Linked DNA regions of Prochlorococcus marinus str. MIT 9312. The protein of the gene in region 1 interacts with the protein of each later gene in a pairwise test. Links are inferred from orthologs where the notes say so. Each region holds a gene or a part of one and is shown in the gene's direction. Other genes may lie near its edges. The genes, in order: ftsZ and PMT9312_RS02030.

What was found.
Region 2: the proteins of ftsZ (region 1) and PMT9312_RS02030 interact in binary tests that used the Bacillus subtilis proteins (3 or more experiments, as listed by UniProt). The link is inferred for Prochlorococcus marinus str. MIT 9312 from one-to-one orthologs.

The regions. Positions count from the first base shown.
Region 1 is NC_007577.1:1,316,656-1,326,445, forward strand. Bases 3,991-6,969 are described here. They hold ftsZ (cell division protein FtsZ), read left to right. Parts: upstream 3,991-4,911; coding sequence 4,912-6,027; downstream 6,028-6,969. Other genes in these bases: PMT9312_RS07250 (hypothetical protein), read left to right, coding at 3,991-4,007; PMT9312_RS07255 (cell division protein FtsQ/DivIB), read left to right, coding at 4,004-4,732; panB (3-methyl-2-oxobutanoate hydroxymethyltransferase), read left to right, coding at 6,184-6,957. In the rest of the region: PMT9312_RS07230 (amidohydrolase family protein), read right to left, coding at 1-841; tRNA (N6-isopentenyl adenosine(37)-C2)-methylthiotransferase MiaB, read left to right, coding at 1,114-2,505; PMT9312_RS07245 (D-alanine--D-alanine ligase family protein), read left to right, coding at 2,519-3,586; more of PMT9312_RS07250, read left to right, coding at 3,597-3,990; PMT9312_RS07270 (hypothetical protein), read right to left, coding at 7,062-7,439; radical SAM family heme chaperone HemW, read right to left, coding at 7,751-8,974; PMT9312_RS07280 (PIN/TRAM domain-containing protein), read left to right, coding at 9,073-9,790. UniProt on the Bacillus subtilis protein: Essential cell division protein that forms a contractile ring structure (Z ring) at the future cell division site. The regulation of the ring assembly controls the timing and the location of cell division.
Region 2 is NC_007577.1:367,159-376,785, forward strand. The notes cover bases 3,332-6,147. They hold PMT9312_RS02030 (cell division protein SepF), read left to right. Parts: upstream 3,332-4,359; coding sequence 4,360-4,935; downstream 4,936-6,147. Other genes in these bases: PMT9312_RS02020 (PII-interacting protein PipX family protein), read left to right, coding at 3,332-3,570; PMT9312_RS02025 (YggS family pyridoxal phosphate-dependent enzyme), read left to right, coding at 3,574-4,209; proC (pyrroline-5-carboxylate reductase), read left to right, coding at 4,943-5,755; PMT9312_RS02040 (glycosyltransferase family 4 protein), read right to left, coding at 5,752-6,147. In the rest of the region: PMT9312_RS02000 (precorrin-2 C(20)-methyltransferase), read left to right, coding at 1-438; PMT9312_RS02005 (DUF1823 family protein), read left to right, coding at 438-923; ribosome biogenesis GTPase Der, read left to right, coding at 998-2,371; PMT9312_RS02015 (energy-coupling factor transporter transmembrane component T family protein), read left to right, coding at 2,371-3,285; more of PMT9312_RS02020, read left to right, coding at 3,304-3,331; more of PMT9312_RS02040, read right to left, coding at 6,148-6,918; DNA repair protein RecO, read right to left, coding at 7,003-7,788; PMT9312_RS02050 (deoxyribose-phosphate aldolase), read right to left, coding at 7,789-8,448; hpf (ribosome hibernation-promoting factor, HPF/YfiA family), read right to left, coding at 8,461-9,045; lipoyl(octanoyl) transferase LipB, read left to right, coding at 9,090-9,627. UniProt on the Bacillus subtilis protein: Cell division protein that is part of the divisome complex and is recruited early to the Z-ring. Probably stimulates Z-ring formation, perhaps through the cross-linking of FtsZ protofilaments. Its function overlaps with FtsA.

The DNA.
Region 1 (9,790 bases):
CAATAACCTTAATATTTTTCTCAGCCATTTTTTCTCCTAAATATGTAATCTCACTATGACTTAGTGAAATAAGACTACTTAGATGACTACAAGTAATGGGAATACTATTAATATTTAAATTTTCCATTGTCTCTAATAAAACTTTTATTCCTGCTCCAGGCTCAATAGTTGATTCATCTATATGCAAATCAATTTCTAATTTATATTTACTCGCAAGAAGAAGCATCTTTGCGAGAAATTTGCTTGTATCTTTTTTATTAAAAGGGGGGACAATAACACCCCCTAAAATGCCTCCACGAGAGGAAAATATTTTTGCTAATTCTTCTCCATTAGAAGTATCCCAGAATTCCAATGGAGCTAGAGCAACGAATTGTAATTTCAATTCAGATGAAAATTTTTTTTGTAATTTAAAAAGTTCAATCCAAATATCAATCGACTGACTTTTGTATGTATCAATATGACTTCTAATAGCTCGGTATCCATTTTTTATGGCAAGTTTTAATGATTTCTCAACTCTCTCAATAACCTTATCTGTATTTCTAGTTCTATGTTCTTCAAGATTTACTGATAATGCACCACTATAGTTTGATTCTAAATTAGGAAAATCTTCCCATGTAAAAGATTTATCAAAATGCGAATGCGTCTCAACAAATCTTGGGAGTAAAATATTTTTTGGTTTTTTATCTTTAATTTTTAAGGACTTTAACTCAGAAACAAATCCATTTTCCCAAGTAATCGAAACTGAACATAAATCCTCTACATCAATATTGAGGCCATCAAAATCTTCTATTAAAAAAAGGCTTCTGGGAATAAGAACCTCAGCTGTGCCGGAATTACTCAAATCTTTTAATTTTCTTTTATTTTAGAACATAAGAAAACTTTAATGCTTAAGAAAATAATTCAAATTTCGCTAAAAGATAAAATAACTATGAAAAATTACCCTTGAGTTGTTAAATTTATAAATGTGCGGCGGGCGTCGCCAAGTGGTTAAGGCAGCGGCTTGTGGCGCCGCTATTCGGGGGTTCGAATCCCCTCGCTCGCCCTCAAAAAATTGCAACAAAATTATTTAACTTGTAATTTTGAATTAAAGAATCATAAAAAGTTCCTAGCAAAGTGCTAACAAAAACAAAAAAAGAAGAAAAAGAATTTCAAAAGGATTCAACTACTAGAAGTTATTGGATAACCACATTTGGATGCCAAATGAACAAGGCCGATTCTGAAAGAATGGCTGGAACGTTAGAGAAAATGGGATATACCAGAGCAGATGATGAACTAAATGCCGATTTGGTCCTCTACAATACTTGCACTATAAGAGATAATGCGGAACACAAAGTTTATAGTTTCCTAGGAAGACAAGCAAAAAGAAAGCACAAAATACCTAGTTTAAAACTTGTTGTCGCAGGTTGCCTTGCTCAGCAAGAAGGAGAGTCCTTACTTAGGAGAGTGCCAGAACTTGATCTAGTGATGGGTCCTCAACACGTCAATAACCTTGAGAACCTTCTAGGGAAAGTTGATTTAGGTAATCAAGTTGCTGCCACGGAGGAAACCTTCATTTCTGAAGACATAACAAATGCGAGAAGAGAAAGCTCTATTTGTGGTTGGGTTAATATCATTTATGGGTGTAATGAAAGATGTTCATATTGTGTAGTTCCCTCTGTCAGAGGGAAAGAGCAATCAAGATATCCCAATGCTATAAAAAGTGAGATACAAAAATTAGCTGATGATAATTTTAAAGAAATTACTCTTTTGGGGCAGAATATTGATGCTTATGGAAGAGATCTTCCTGGAACTACAAAAGAGGGGAGAAAAGAAAATACTTTAACTGATCTTTTATATTACATTCATGATATTAATGGGATTAGTAGGATTAGGTTTGCTACTAGTCATCCAAGATATTTTTCAAAAAGATTGATTCAAGCTTGTTATGAACTTGATAAAGTCTGTGAACATTTCCATATTCCCTTCCAAAGTGGAAATGATGAAATCTTAAAGCAGATGTCCAGAGGATATAATATTAAAAAGTATAAAAATATAATTGATAATATAAGATCATTAATGCCAGATGCTTCAATTACAGCTGACGCTATAGTTGCTTTCCCAGGAGAAACCGAACAACAATATCAAGATACATTGAAACTTATATCAGATATTGGCTTTGATCAAGTAAATACAGCAGCATACTCCCCAAGGCCAAATACGCCTGCAGCAGTTTGGTCTAATCAACTTTCGGAAGAAGTAAAAAAAACTAGATTACAGGAAATTAATGCTTTGGTAGAGAAAACTGCTAGGAACAGAAATCAAAGATACATTAATAATATTGAAAGCGTTTTAATTGAGGGTTTAAATCCAAAAAATTCCTCGCAAATTATGGGTAGAACCAGGACAAATAGATTAACTTTCGTAAAGATTCCCAAAAACATTCAATTTAATTTTTCACTTGGAGATGAGATAGATGTCAGAATTAATGAAGCAAGACCTTTTTCTTTAACAGGTGAACTTTGCTAAAAATTTTTTCTAAATGATCGAGGAAAAGAAAAAATGTATTGGATTAATATTTGGTGGATATTCCAATGAGCATGATGTATCAATATCCTCTGCTAAGACAGTTTTTAATGCCTTTAATTCAGAAATTAATAAACAACGCTTTAATGTTAAAGCCTTTTACATAAATAAATATGGAGATTGGATTGATAATGATATCTCAGTTAAGATCCTGATTGGTGAAATTGAACACAAAAAAACAAAAAAACAAGAGCTTTTTAATCAAAAAAAAATTAACTTCCTTGACGGAATTGAATTTCAAAATATTGATATTTGGTTTCCACTTCTTCATGGATTTAATGGCGAAGATGGATCAATTCATGGATTACTAAAATTCACAAATAAACCTTTAGTCGGATGTGGGATTCTTGGCTCTGCTCTTGGTATGGATAAAATATTGATGAAGACAATTTTCTCAAATCTAAAAATTCCACAAGTTAATTATTTAGTTATTCAAAACGAAGATTTGAATAATCTAGAAGTAAAAAATAAGTTAATTATTGAGATAATAAAAAAATTAAATTTTCCTGTTTTTGTTAAACCATCTAACTCTGGTTCATCCCTTGGCATTTCTAAAGTAATAAATAAATCAGCATTATTAAAAGCTTTAGAAAAGGCTTGGGAAATAGATGCAAGAATTTTAGTAGAAGAAGGTTTAGAGACAAGAGAGATTGAATGCGGAATAATTGGGAATTCAGAACTCTTAACCTCTGAGATTGGAGAGGTAGAATACGGAAGTGATTGGTATGATTATGATTCAAAATATAACTCAAATAATAAGATAACTATCCCAGCCAAAATAGATTCTAAAATCACTAAACAAATTAAAGAAATTGCTATTCAAAGTTGTAGAACACTAAATATTTTTGGTTTTGCAAGGGTAGATTTCTTTTTAGAAAAATCTTCAAATAAAATTTTTTTAAATGAAATAAATACAATTCCTGGTTTTACAAAAAAAAGTATGTTTCCAATGCTCTGGGAAGCTTCGGGTTTAAATATTGAACAACTTGTGGCTAAACTAGTAGATATATCTCTAGATTTATAATTCAAATCAAATGTTGCATGGACTTCTTTGGTTACCATTACTTTTAATCTTCGTTTTATTAACTGCACTTGGATGGTTAGAGAGAAGAAGGCAAAATCTTTTTAGGAGCTGGGCAAATGGGTCTGAACTTTGTAAGTTAGATAGTTCAGGTGCAGCATTTTTAAAAGATGGGAAATTAAGATGGAGCGCGTTTGAAGCTGGTAAATTTGAAGAAAAAGATTGTTTCACAATCAAGAAACTTGAATTAGTTGAATTAATGGCACTAACTTCTGGAGAAGCTCCTCTAACAATTGAATCTCAAGGAAAGTGTAGGTTGAGACTAGTAGGTGATGGGAAAGAAATGGATGTACCATTTTCAGATGCAGAGCAGGCAAGAAAATGGATGGACCAATTGATGGAAAAAGCTAGATGTGATTTGTGAAAAACCTAAAAAAAATAAACACTAGAAGCTTTTTATTTTTAATTTTATTTTTATTTTCAACAAGTTTTTTGAGCCTAAAAAAATTTAAGAAGGTTAATGTAGACGACATTAGAATTTCTGGCAGTACATTATTCTCAGAGAATGATGTGGTAAGTAATTCATCTTTTACGTTCCCAATACGTTTAATTTTTATTAAAACTAATCTATTAGAAAAAGACTTAAAACAAAATTTATCACTCAAGAACGTTTCAGTAAGTAGACAAATAGTTCCTTTTGGTTTGAAAGTTCATGTTAAAACAAGAACTCCAGTAGCTTACGCTGAAAGGATATTAAATAATGAAGAAAAGATATTAGGCTTTATTGATAAAGATGGGATTTTTATCGATAAACAAAATGCAGACAAAAAAAATTTGAACAAATTAACCATACAAGTTTTTGGTTGGAAAGAAAAATTTAAAAAAATATTATCTGAAATTTTAATTGCTCAAGAAAATTATGAATTTGAAGTGATTAAAATAATTTTTTCACCCAATGGGTTTCTAACTGTTGAGGAAAAAGATTTAAAAACAATATTCTTAGGATTTAAACCAAATTTAATCAACTATCAATTACAAATAATCAATAACTTAAAAAATGAATTTAAGAAAAATAATTTTTCTGAAGAAATAGATAATATTGATCTTACTGATCCAAATAAACCAAAAATAAAAGTGTTCAAACCCTAATATTTGAAAACTAATTTTGAATAATTTTTTTTAATTATTGTAGTGTTAATGAGGGTTTAGCATTCAAAACAGAATATTTGAAAAATAAATATTTTAAGGATTTTCCTCAACAAATTCCTACATATGAGCTCAGTAAGTTCATAATGCACCCAATACTAGTATTAGATTCCTATTAAGAGATGAGCTTCGGTAACAATCCAAACTTTGATCAATCGAGAGAAATCCTTCCAAGCCAAAACGCCAAAATAGAAGTTATTGGTGTTGGAGGTGGTGGAAGTAACGCAGTCAATAGAATGATAAGTAGTGATTTAGAGGGTGTATCTTTTCGAGTACTCAATACCGACGCGCAAGCACTAATACAGTCTTCTGCTGAGCGTAGAGTTCAACTGGGACAAAACCTTACCAGGGGTTTAGGTGCAGGTGGGAATCCAAGTATTGGCCAAAAAGCTGCAGAAGAATCTAAAGATGAGCTTCAACAAACTTTAGAGGGATCAGATCTAGTTTTTATCGCCGCTGGAATGGGTGGGGGAACTGGTACAGGAGCAGCTCCCGTAGTTGCAGAAGTAGCTAAACAAAGTGGTGCTTTAACAGTAGGGATAGTAACCAAACCATTTTCTTTTGAAGGGAAAAGAAGAATGCGTCAAGCAGAAGAGGGAATCGCAAGACTAGCTGAAAACGTAGATACTCTTATAGTCATTCCAAATGACCGTTTAAAAGATGTTATAGCAGGAGCTCCCCTTCAAGAAGCATTTAGGAATGCTGATGATGTTTTACGGATGGGCGTCAAAGGCATCAGTGACATAATTACTTGCCCAGGACTAGTTAATGTTGATTTCGCAGATGTAAGATCGGTTATGACAGAAGCAGGAACCGCTCTTCTCGGAATAGGTATCGGTTCAGGAAGATCAAGAGCACTAGAGGCAGCACAGGCCGCTATGAATAGTCCTTTATTAGAAGCAGCTAGAATTGATGGAGCTAAAGGCTGCATTATAAATATTACCGGTGGCAAAGACATGACTTTAGAAGATATGACCTCCGCATCTGAAATTATCTATGATGTTGTTGATCAAGAGGCAAATATTATTGTTGGTGCAGTTGTTGATGAGGCAATGGAAGGAGAAATACAAGTTACTGTAATTGCTACCGGATTTGAAACAAATCAACCTTTAAAACAACAAAGAATTAAAAACAGATTATCAAATCAACCCTTATATAATATGTCCGACAATAAAGATTCAGGAGCAAGTATTCCTGAGTTTTTGAGATTAAGGCAAAATAAGAAAGATATAGATTAATAGGTAAAATAGAGTGACTCGGTTATCTCGCCTGCCTCAAGCATCCCTTGTGGCTGCTACCTTCCGGTCCTGACCAGGTTTAGGCGTTAAAACCGCGAAAGGCCGAGTCAAAAACATATTAGCAATTCTTGATTAAAAAAGATACATAAATTTATTATGTTACCTTCAGACCTCGTTAAATATAAAGAACAATCTCAAAAAATTATTGCACTTACTGCATGGGACTCTATATCAGGATCTATTGCAGAACAAGCTAATGTTGATCTAGTCTTAGTAGGAGATTCCTTAGCAATGGTCTGTTTAGGATACAAATCTACATTGCCATTAACTTTAGAAAATATAATTTATCATACTAATGCTGTTTCAAGGGGGTTCAAAAAGAAAATTGAAGAACAACCTTTGTTAGTTACCGATATGCCTTTTCTGACTTACCAATGTGGAGAGGATAAAGCTGTTGAGTATGCAGGAAAAATAATTCAAAGCACTTATGCAAAAGCTGTAAAAGTAGAAGGGGCTGAACCAGAAATACAAAAAGTTATTTCTAGATTAATAAGAATGGGAATCCCTGTTATGGGTCATATAGGTCTTACACCACAAAGCTACTTAAATCTAGGATTAAAGAAACAAGGAGAAAGCTTAGAAAGCCAAGAAAAAATAAAGAAAGATGCTTCTATTCTTGAAAAATTAGGGTGTTTTTCAATAGTTCTTGAACATATGCCTGAGTTGCTTGCTAAAGAAATACAAAATAACTTAACAATTCCCACAATAGGCATCGGTGCAGGTAATTTTTGCGATGGGCAAGTAAGAGTTACTGCAGATTTATTAGGCCTTAATGATGATCAACCACCATTTTGCCAACCGATAATTCAAGGGAAGCATTTATTTAAGGATAAATTAAAAGAATGGGTAGACTCTGAAAGACTTAACTAATCACCTACATTTTGTCATAAGTAGAGATTCGCTGAGAAAGCAGTATTTGCAGTAGTTTATAAGGATATTAAGAATCTAACAAGACTTTCATTTAATAACTAAATTTATTTATATTGCTCTATATTTTGTTTATTCCAGCCCTTATTATTATCTTCTATATATATCCAGATATTTATAATACCTAAAACAGCAACCACTAATGCTATAAAGACGAGACTTTTTCTATTTGATGCTTTATTTTTTTTTGTAAATTCTTCCATTAATGGCTCTAACTCTTTTTGGACTTCTGGATCTTTTGATTTCTCCAAAACCCTCAAATTAAAAGCTTTAGGTTCATCTATCCTAATTGCTCTAAAGTCTTCAAAGTCTTTATGATCTAACGCCCATTTTTTCCATTTTGTCCATTCTTCAACTTGAGTTTTTTTCTTTGCCATACCGATTATTCCTCCTTTCAATGCAGTGCCAACATTTATTTCTTTCAAAGAAGCTGAGTCTATATCTACTTCATATCTCTTCAGGAACTCGACTATTACAGCATCAAGACTTGGAACTGGTTTAGGTCTAAATTCTGGTTTCTTTTTTCTATAAATTCAATTTGTTCCTTTGTGTAATCCATCAACTAATTTCTCTATTTCCCATTATTTTAGATCGACTGTCAATCATTTTATATTTTTTAAATTTGCTTCACCTTTTGTCAAAGAAGTTTTCGAAGGAATTTATTTTATTATCTAGAATTCTCTTAGAACTAGTGATGGCAATGGTTTTAGCTATGACAAAGAGGGTATGATTAGTCTTAATTAATCTCATCCCACCACTTAAACATGGAAATAAGAATTTGATTGCTTAGCTCCATCCCTTTAGGTTCACTTAAAAAGAATCTATTCCCCTTTCTAACTAATAGTCCACTTTCAAGAAATCTTTCCCATTCTTCAAGTAATTTACTCAAGTTACTTTCAAATTTTTTATTTTCCCAGTTTTGTTCTTTAAACACCTCATAGATATCTATACCCTCTTTAAGTCTCATTCCCAACATTATTTTCTCATCAAGTTCTTTATAGACAAAATCCTTATTAGTGAGGGATGAATCTAAATTAAGTTCGTATTGCCTAATTACCCATTCTTTATATTCTTTACTAACTCTTGGTCTAGTTAACTTTTCCCCCCAAGGTGAACTAGTGGAACCTTGACCAAAACTCCACCAGCCTGAACCACTCCAATAAACTCTATTATGTCTCGATTGATGCCTCGGAAGACAATAGTTTGAGATTTCATATCTTGAGTACCCTGAGTTTTTTAAAATTACATGTGTTACTTCACTATTTCTAAAAGCCTCTTCATCACTTGGAACTTCTAATTTTCCTAAATTAACTAATTTTTTAAAAACAGTTCCATTTTCAATATTTAAATCGTAAATGGAAATATGAGGTGGTAAAAACGTTATTGCTTTATTTAAGTCATCTTGCCATTCTTTAAATCCACTTAGTGGCAAGTTTTGAATTAAATCTAAGCTCCAGCTTTTTATTAGCCCATTATCAAATACTCTCTTCAACCATAAACAAGATTTTTCAGCATCTTCTCTCAAATGCCTCCTGCCAGAATTTTGAAGGATCTGATTATTAAAACTTTGCACTCCGAGACTAAATCTACTTATCCCAGCATTTATGAATCCATAAAGATCATCTTCATTAAAACTAGCTGGATCAACCTCCATAGTAATTTCAGCACCATAGTCAACTCCATAATTTTCTTTAAAAAGATCAATTAACTCTTTAATTTGTTGGGGATCCAAGATTGATGGTGTGCCGCCACCAACATAAATTGTCGAAAGAGGTGATTTATGCTTAATTGACAATATTTCTTTGGATAAATAGTGCAAATATTCTTTAACAGTTTTACTTCCATAACCATGTAAAGTTTCAACTTTATTTCCTAGTGGAATAACTGCAAAATCACAGTAAAAGCACCTTCTATGGCAAAAAGGAATGTGCACATAAGCACTTCTTGGAAACTTATTCATAATCTAAATACATTTTTAAGCTCCAAAAAAAAGTATTAAGGATCGAAAAAAATAAAATCCTTATTTACTCAATTAATAAATCCTAGTAGATTATAGATATGACAGATATCTTAGTATTAATTTTATTTGTATTGTCTGGCGCTGCTTCAGGATGGCTTGGGGTTGATTTATTGCCCGTAGACATACTCAAACAGGTATCTAATGTAGAGGGTTTTAGAATTGTTTTAGCGATAATAGGTCTTTTTATAGGATTAGCAGCTGGTTTTGTATTCCTTCAACTTAGAAAAACGTTTCTTGATCAAATAAGAACAATGCCTACGGACTTATTAATAAGTAGGTCAGTTGGATTAATTTTAGGATTACTTGTTGCGAATCTCTTACTTGCTCCAATACTATTAATTCCCTTCCCAAGAGAAGTTTTTTTTGCAAAACCCTTAGCAGCTATATTAAGCAACATTTTCTTTGGTGTGCTTGGTTATAAGTTAGCCGATACCCATGGAAGGACATTATTGAGAATATTCAATCCAAATAATACTGATGCATATCTAGTGAATGAAGGAATACTTCCTGCTGCAAGTCCAAAAATTCTAGATACCAGTGTAATTATCGATGGCAGAATCAATGGCCTATTAAGTTGCGGCTTATTGGAAGGTCAAATAATTGTTGCTCAAAGTGTAATTGATGAATTACAAACTCTAGCTGATTCAAGCAGTAACGAAAAAAGGTCAAAAGGCAGAAGAGGTCTTAAATTATTGAAAGAATTAAGGGATTTATATGGGAGAAGACTCGTAATAAACCCAACAAAGTATGAAGGTA
Region 2 (9,627 bases), 950 kb from region 1 along the record:
CCAGTTGTTTTACTTTGTCTTGGAGATACTTCGCTATTTGCAAGCTCTTCTTATATCTTGAGGATAATAAAAAATAATTATCCCAAAATAATTATCAGAACCATACCTGGTATTTCTTCTATTTCAGCAGCAGCAGCTTTGAATAATTTTGATTTAGTTAAAAAAGGTGAGACCTTGATAATTAAAGAATGTCCTTCTTCAAATTTAGAATTAACCTCCCTGATAATGGAAAGCAGAGGAAATAAAATTGTTTTGGCACTTATGAAAGTTGGGAAAAGATGGAAATTAGTTAGAGAAACTCTAAAAAAAGAGGAAATCATCAATCAATCATTAGTTGCTTTAAATGTTGGTATGCCCTATCAAATTATTCAATATGCATCACAATATAAAGAGGATGTTATGCCTTATTTTTCTTTGATTTTGATAAGGTCCGATTAATGAATAAAAAGGAAGAATTCCCAGAAAATCAATTTAAATGGCCAATATGTAAGGAACTATTATTGCTCGTTCTTGAAGATAAGGTTAGTGATGTTTTTGTTTGCGAATTGGTTTGGGAAAGACTTTTTTACACTACAGAACCACCTAAAAATGATTGGGCTCCTAGTGCATTAACTCCTACTTATTGGTCAGATAAATTTGTAAAAGCTCCTCAAATCATTTCAGAGCGAATAGCATCAGTACATTTGACTCGATCAATTCCAAAGGAACATAAGCAGGGATTGAAAAAATTTCTTAATTTTAAAGGTTATAAGATTAACGAACTTTATCCAAGAAGAACTAGAAGAGCGACCGCAGTAAATTGGTTGATTTATTGGGCAATTGAAAATAATTGTTTTTCAAGTGATAATGATGTTATTCCAAGTCCGAGTACTCCGCCTGTTAATCCAGCAAAAGGACATTTTGGCGATCCAGAAATCAAATAAATCTTTTTTAATAAGGTAAACGATTCTATTAAAGGTATAGTTGTAATGGATACTAATTTCTTTGGAGAGAAGAATTGATTCTCCCTACAATAGCAATTATCGGAAGACCTAATGTTGGTAAATCTACCTTGGTGAATCGTCTTTGCCAAAGTAATGATGCAATAGTATTTGATAAACCAGGTGTTACAAGAGATAGAACTTATCAAAATGCGTCATGGGGAGGTAAGGAATTTCAAATAGTTGATACTGGAGGTTTAGTTTTTGATGATGATAGTGAATTTCTTCCAGAGATAAGAGCACAAGTTTTCTTGGCTCTAGAAGAGGCTTCACTCGCTTTACTTGTGGTAGATGGAAACCAAGGTGTTACTGATGGTGATTTATCAATTGCAAAATGGTTAAGAAACTCAAGTTGTAAAACAATTATTGCTGTTAATAAATGTGAATCCACTACTCTTGGAATTTCTTTAGCTTCAGAATTCTGGAAATTAGGATTGGGCGAACCTTACCCTGTTTCCGCTATTCATGGCTCAGGAACTGGCGATCTTTTAGATCTCGTTATTGGCGAACTTCCTGAAAATAATATTCAGGAAGAAGAAGAAAAGATAATGATGTCAATTATTGGCAGGCCAAATGTTGGTAAATCTAGTTTGTTAAATTCAATTTCTGGAGAAAAAAGAGCAATAGTTAGTGATATTAGTGGAACTACAACTGATTCAATAGATACGCTTATTAAAAAAGGTGATACTCAATGGAAAATTGTTGATACTGCAGGAATTAGAAGAAAGAAAAATGTTAAATACGGTACTGAATTCTTTGGTATTAATAGGGCTTTTAAATCTATTGATAGAAGTGATGTTTGTGTGTTAGTCATAGATGCTATAGATGGAGTAACTGATCAAGACCAGAAGTTGGCAGGACGAATAGAAGAACAAGGCAGAGCTTGCATAATTGTTATAAATAAATGGGACCTTGTTGAAAAAAATAGTTCAACAATTTATCAAGTAGAAAAAGAACTTAGATCTAAACTTTATTTTTTACACTGGTCAAAAATGATTTTTATATCTGCCCTAACTGGTCAAAGAGTCGATAATATTTTTGAGCATGCTCTTAAGGCTGTAAATCAACATAGAAGAAGAGTTGCAACATCTGTAGTTAATGAAGTGCTCAAAGAATCTATTAGTTGGAAAAGTCCTCCAACGAAAAGAAGCGGCAAGCAAGGAAGGCTCTATTACGGTACTCAAGTGAAGAATAAGCCTCCCACTTTTACTCTTTTTGTAAACGATCCTAAATTATTTGGAATAACTTACAGAAGATATATTGAAAAACAAATTAGATTAAATTTAGGCTTTGAAGGCACACCTCTCATCTTACTTTGGCGAGGAAAACAACAAAGAGCATTAAATAAAGAAGTCGAGAGGGGAAATATTGAGTTAGTTCAAAAAGATTAATGAATTTACTAACCAAATTTTCTGTTGGTCAATATGTTTATGGCAATAGAAGTTGGCTAAGAATTATAGATAGTAGATTAAAAATAATTATAGTAATGATATTTTTAATCACTCCAATTTGGGCAGGTCCAATATGGAGATTGAGTTTAGTTGGTTGTTTACTATTAATTACTTTTTTAAGTTTATTGCCATCTAGGGTATGGTGGCGATCATTATTTTTTCTCTCATGTTTATCGTTATTAATTGGATGTATATCAATACTTGCTTCTTCAGATATTCAATCTCTTGATAGCTTCTTAAGAGATCCCAACGAGTTACAAGTAGTAATGGAAAGCTATAAAAAATGGAATATTTTGCAAATTCCTACGCAGAAGATAGGGTTTATAAATTTTGGTCCTTATAACTTATCAAGAAAAGCCTTTGAACTAGGTATAAAAACCTCCACTTTGATATTTACTGTTATTCATAGTGTTAATTTGATGCTTTTAACCACATTACAAGAAGACATTGTATGGGGATTAAGTTGGTTTCTGTATCCATTAAGAAAAATTGGATTACCAATTAGTAAGTGGCTTTTCCAATTATTAATTGCATTACGTTTTATTCCTTTAGTACAAGAAGAATTGCAAAATATAATTAAATCAGTCTCAGTTAGAGCAATAAATTTTAGAAATTTAGGATTAAAGAAATCCTTTAATGTTTTATTGATTTTGGTGGAAAGGTTATTTCAGAATATATTTCTGAGAATTGATCAAGGAGCAGAATCATTACTTTCTAAGAAAAAAATAAATATAAAAACAAATAGATTTAAAACTTTGTATCCTTCGAAATCTTTTAATGTAATTGTTAATACATTATCGATTTGTTTTATTTGCATAGCAATTTTTCTTAGAAAACTGTATGGTGCAATATAAATCACACAATATTAAAGTTTGAGTTCCGAGCGTTATTTAAATCACCCAACATTTGGAATGTTGTACCAAGTATTCCTGGGAAACGATGGGAGAGATATCTATGCGACTTTATATGCCCAAAAAATGTTTTTTTTGGTGGAAATAAGACAGAGAGAAGTTTTTTTTGAAGTAATACCTTATTTAGATGCTCGTAATCAGGCAGAATTAAACCTTCAAAGAGCTAGAAGGACAAGATCTGAAGATCTACCAAAATGGGAGAATTTATTTACACAAACTTTTTTATAAAAGGTGAACCCTTCAAATTATTTAAAAATAAAAAATAAAATCCCATCAAATGTAAATATCCTTGCAGTAAGTAAAGGATTTAAAAGTCAAGAAATCAAGACTATTCAAAATATAGGTCAGAATGATTTTGGTGAGAGTAAGTTTCAGGAGGCTTTTGAGAAGCAATTAATTCTAAAAGACCTTAAAAAAATAAAATGGCACTTTATTGGACGAATACAAAGTAATAAAATAAGAAAGATAGTGCAAAATTTTAAATACATTCATTCTGTAGATTCATTTGAGAAGTTGCAAAAGATTTCTAATATTTCAGATGCAGAGAAGAAAAATCCATTGATTATGTTGCAGGTTAAGTTGAGTGATGACCCTACAAAAGGAGGCTTTAATCCTGACCTTTTAGTATTGAAATGGAGAGAAATTCAAGAATTGAAAAATATCACATTAACCGGTTTGATGACTATTAATCCTAAAGGACTTAGCTCCAAAGAAAATACAAAGTTGTTTAAAAAATGTCGTTCCTTAGCGGATTCACTTCAACTTCCAGATTGTTCAATGGGAATGTCAGGAGATTGGGAAGAAGCTATTGACGCTGGATCAACTTGGGTAAGGTTAGGATCATTAATTTTTGGAGATAGATCTTAATTAGTAATTTTTATATAAAAATATTATTTATAAACTTGCAGTAAAGTACAACTAACGTTATTTAAGTATAGGTAGTTTATTCATTTCAAAAATGAATCTATTACTTAAGGTTCTTAAACCTTAGTAATCAATTTCAAGAGGATTTAAAAGGTGTCACTTATTTCTAGATTAAAGGCAGTTGTTGCAGGGGATGAGTATCTCGATGATGATTTTGATGAGTTGGATTATGCCACAGAGGATGAATTAAATGATATTAATGATTTTAAACAAACTCAGAGAAATTCAAATGCCCTAGCAAATTCAAATCCATTCGATTTCATGAATAACAACAGATCATCAAAAGTAGTTGGCATGCCTGGGATTTCGAATTCATCTTCAGAAGTAAGCTTAATGGAACCAAGAAGTTTCGATGAGATGCCTCAAGCTATACAAGCATTAAGGGAGAGGAAAACTGTAATTCTTAATTTAACCATGATGGATCCTGATCAGGCTCAAAGAGCCGTCGATTTTATAGCTGGGGGGACATATGCAATTGATGGACATCAAGAGAGAGTGGGTGAAAGTATTTTTCTTTTTGCTCCAAGTTGTGTAAATGTAACTAGCTCTTCCCCAGAAGAAGCTTCTCCTTCAAGTGTTTCTCCAAAGAATACACCGCAATATAGTGTAGAAAATAATACTGCTCCGGAACCAGCTTGGGGAAATTCTAAATTAAGTGCTTTTTCATGATTAATCTGTGACTGATAAAATTGCGATTATTGGGTTTGGCAATATTGCAAATGCTATTATTACTCCTTTATTCGATAAGAATTTAATACAGCCAGAGAGAGTTTATTGTGTTGTAAATTCAGAAAAGAGTTTAGAAAATATAAAAAAAAATTATAAATACAATATAAATGTTTATAAATCAGGTTCTAAAGAGTCAGAAATAATTTGGGATTGTCAATTTAAACTTCTTTCAATAAAACCCCAACATCTTAAAGATATAACTGAGGGAGATATTATAAAAAACAAGAACAATTTATTAGTATCAATTCTTGCAGGAGTTTCAATAAATAAACTTCATCAAAAATTTCCTAACCATAAATGCGTAAGGGTTGTTACAAATATCCCAATAACTGTTGGAAAGGGTTTAACAGGCATTGCTTGGGGTGAAAATCTTACAGAAGATCAGAAAGAATTTACAAAAAAATTGTTTGAAAATACTAGTAAGATTTATGAATTTACTGAAGAATATCTTGATATTTTTTTAGCTTTAACCTCATCAGGGCCTGCAATTATTGCTTTAATTATAGAATCATTAAGTGATGGAGGGTTGAGTGGTGGATTACCAAAAATACTTTCAGAAGAACTTGTAATGGAAATGATAATAGGGACTATAAGTTTAATTAAAGAAAAAAAACTTACTACTTCAGAGCTTAAAAATTTAGTAACCTCTCCCGGTGGAACAACTATTTCTGCTTTACGGGTTCTAGAAAAAAAAGGAGTAAGGTCAGCATTAATTGAATCGATTGTTTCAGCTAGTAATCGAAGTAAAGAGTTTAGTTAGGTTTTGAAATTATCTTTTAATTTTATATAAACTTTCTCAAGAGAATTTATATTTTTAGTAATTGTATATCTTTCAATTATTCGTTCTCTAGCTTTTTTCCCAAGATTTTTTGTAAATGAAGGATGTTCAACCAGAATAGGGATAATAGTTTTTAGTTGAGCAGCAACATTATCTGTTGAAATCACTATTCCTGCTCCATTATCTAAAACTTCACCATCAGCCCCAGCATCTGTGGCTATACATGCAGTGCCAGAAGACATTGCCTCTAAAAGTGATAATGACAAACCTTCTACTAGGCTTGGTAAGAAAAATACTTCTGCTATTTGCATTATCGCTACTCTTGTTTCTAAATCTATTTCGGCACCCCACCAAATTAATTTCTTTTTACTTAGGTTAGAAAAACTATTTTCAAGTGTTGGCTTCATTGGTCCATCTCCAACAATAACTAATTTACAATTTTTCTTTTTTGTTTGGCGCCAAGAACGTAAAAGTGCTTGGATATTTTTCTCATTGGCAATCCTTCCCATATATAAAAAGATTCTTTCATTTCCTAGTTTATTTTTTACCTGATCAAATTTTTTGCTTTTTTCGCAAAAAGGTTTCCAAATATTTTCATCAACTCCGTTTGGAATAATTATTTGTTTTTCTTTAGGTACTCCTAATTTCTCAAGAACATTTCTTTGAGTTTCAGAAAAAATGATTATTTTATCGAACTTTGCTAAAGAGGGAGCATAAAGTTGATAAGTTAATTGTTGAGTACTTGCAGTTAAATTTCTATTTTTTGCATCAAATGGTGGATGAAATGTACCTATAAGTGGAACATTAATTTCATTACAAAGTTCTGGAAGTCTAAAGTCTAAAGGAGATAAAGTTAGGCTTGCATGTACTATGTCAGGTTTTAATCTTTCCAATGATAGCCTTAGCTCTTTTTCTGCTCTTGGCGAAGGTATTGTATAAATTTGAGACTTAATTAAATATGGAAGGCTTACATCAGGATCATTTGCAAGAAATAATGGTTTTGATGAATTTGAATTAGAAGGATTGTCGAAATGGATGAAACTAATTTTATGTCCTCTGGCCTTCAATTCCTTAGTAGTTGAATTACCATAAGTTACATTTCCGCAAAAAGGCGATTTTTTACCCAGCCAGGCAATATGAACCACATTAATTGAATTAGCTATTTATAAAGTTAACAGTCAGACCCGCCATGATCATAATTTTTAAATTTATTAATGTTCATAAAAATGCTAACTATATATTTCCCTCAACATTTTTAGTGAAGATAGATCCTTCTCTAATTGAGTAGAGATCCAAGTCTCAATAATAAATAATATTTTAAGCCAGACTTTTTTAGGTCCCAATAACTCTCCATTAGATTTTATTGGTAATTCGGGGAAAAGAAGTCTTTGTAATAAAGCAACCTCAGATGCATTTATTTTTAGATTACTTTGAGGATCTTCTATTGATGAAAAACCTTCATTTGGCAAATAATAACAATTCCATTCCCAATTTCCTAAAGGAGGAATTATTGGTTCTCCAGTTTTACAGCAATGATGAATTGGTAAATTAATTCCTCCGATGGCTAATAGATGGATTAAAGATTGAATACTAATACAGAGCATTTTAATATCCTCTTCTTTAGAAACTTCATATAAATAAATCCTATCTAAATGAGCAAGAACACAAGATAAATAGTTTTGTTGCTCGTCATCATTACCAACTAATAAAAATGTTAATTCTGTTATTGCTTGCGCGGCTGCAAGACATTCAATATTTTTCCCTAGACCGGCATAGCTTTTTAATATTTTAATTTGCCGTACAGATTTAAGATTTCTTTTTCCAAAAATCTGCAAACTTAAATAATTTAAGGGAGTGGCTGCTGCAAGACTACTTTTTGGACGTCTAGCACCAGGTACTGCTAATCGCACAATCCCCCGCTCATCTGTGAGGATAGTAATTAATCTATCATTCTCGCCTAGCGGAGAAGCTTTAATACAGAGACCCTTTAATCTGCACTCACCAGAACCGGACATTTAAATAACTTTTACTTCTTCGAATATCTCACGAAAATTAGAAGTCCCTATGAAATTAATTCCAGCATCCAACAAATCAATAACTTGATTTAGTTTTCTAAAACCACCTACAATTTTAATTTGATTTTGGTTGCCAGTTATTTTTAAAATTTCTGCTACATCATTAAATGTAGTTGGAGGACCAAATCCGTCTCCGAATTGAAAATTTTTTATTCCTAATTCTAGAAATATGTCTATAGCATTATACAAAATTTTTTCTTCTAGTTTTGATTTATTTATGATTAATGTAACTGGTAATCCGGATAATTTAACTTGCTCAATTTCAGCAGCAAAAGTTTCTGAATTTTTCTTGGATAAATTGATAAAGTTTGGGATATACTCAATTCCGTTTGCCCCTTTATCTTTTGCAAAACAAACTAATTCTTCAATAAATGAAACTGGCATATCTGCTAAAGGATAAGAAATGAGCGCGTTTATATTTGCGCTGTAATTACTTAAACAGTTTTTTAAATCAGATAAATAATTAAGAGAAGTAGAAATATTCTTGATATTATATTTTTTTATTAAATCGCAATTTGCACAGAAATCATCCCATGTGAGGTATGGGTTAATAATAATCGCATGAATTTTCTCGTTTAATTCATATTCAATATTGGGCATTTAAATTTAAAGTTATTTAGATTGAATGAGTCCATAACCTCCATGATTTCTTTTATATATAACTTGAAGTTCATTGTTTTTCTTATTTCGAAAAACATAAAAATCATGATCAATTAGATCTAATTGTTTTCTTGCTTCTTCTGATGAAATTGGGTTCATTTCAAAGTATTTATTTTTAATAGATGGCTCAGGCAGACTAGCTTCCCTTCCTTGTTTAAATAAAGTTTTATCTAAAACGTTTGAATCCGCACTTTCAATTGGGAAAGACTCATTATTTTTAAATTGATTAATATAGTTTGTTTTATAGTTTCTTTCTTTGTATTTACGCAATTTTCTACAAAGTTTATTCGAAACTAAATCAATGCTTGAGTAAAGATTTTCAGTTTTTTCTTCAGCTCTAATTACAGTACCATTTGCAAAAATAGTAACTTCTGCAGTTTGCAATGAGACACTTGGGTTCTTTTCTATTGAAAGGTGTATGTCTGCTTCTTTCACGATATCCTTATAGTGATGTGTTGCTTTTTCTATCTTTGCCTGAGTATATTCTTTTAATGCTCCAGTGAGCTCAAGATTCTTTCCATGGATTAAAATTTTCATAACAAATCTAAAAATATTTACTTACTTTCTAAATCTACTTAAATATGGTTAATAGAACAGCAATAATTAAACAACCTGATAATATTTCTTGTTTCAATGATGTTTATAAATTGCAAAAAGAATATCAGGAGGCATTAATTTTAGATAACTCAAACCCTGATTTTATTTGGATAGGTGAGCACCAACTCTGTTATACCTTGGGTAGGGGATCTAATTACGATAATTTACTATTTTCGTTGAATGATGAAAAATATGATGTTTTTAAAATTGATAGAGGCGGTGAGGTTACTTGTCATATGCCTGGCCAATTAGTAACTTACTTAATTTTAGATTTGAAAAATTTTAATAAAGATTTAAATTGGTATTTAAGAAAAATTGAAAAAATCATTATAAAAATTCTTGGAAATTTTAATATAGATTGTCACTTAAAAAAGGGTTTTACCGGTGTTTGGATAGAAAATAAGAAAATTGCTTCAATTGGAATTGGGTGTAGAAGATGGATTACGATAAATGGATTTTCAATTAATTTTAACTGCGAATTAGAAAATTTTAATAAAATTGTTCCTTGCGGAATTGAGAATT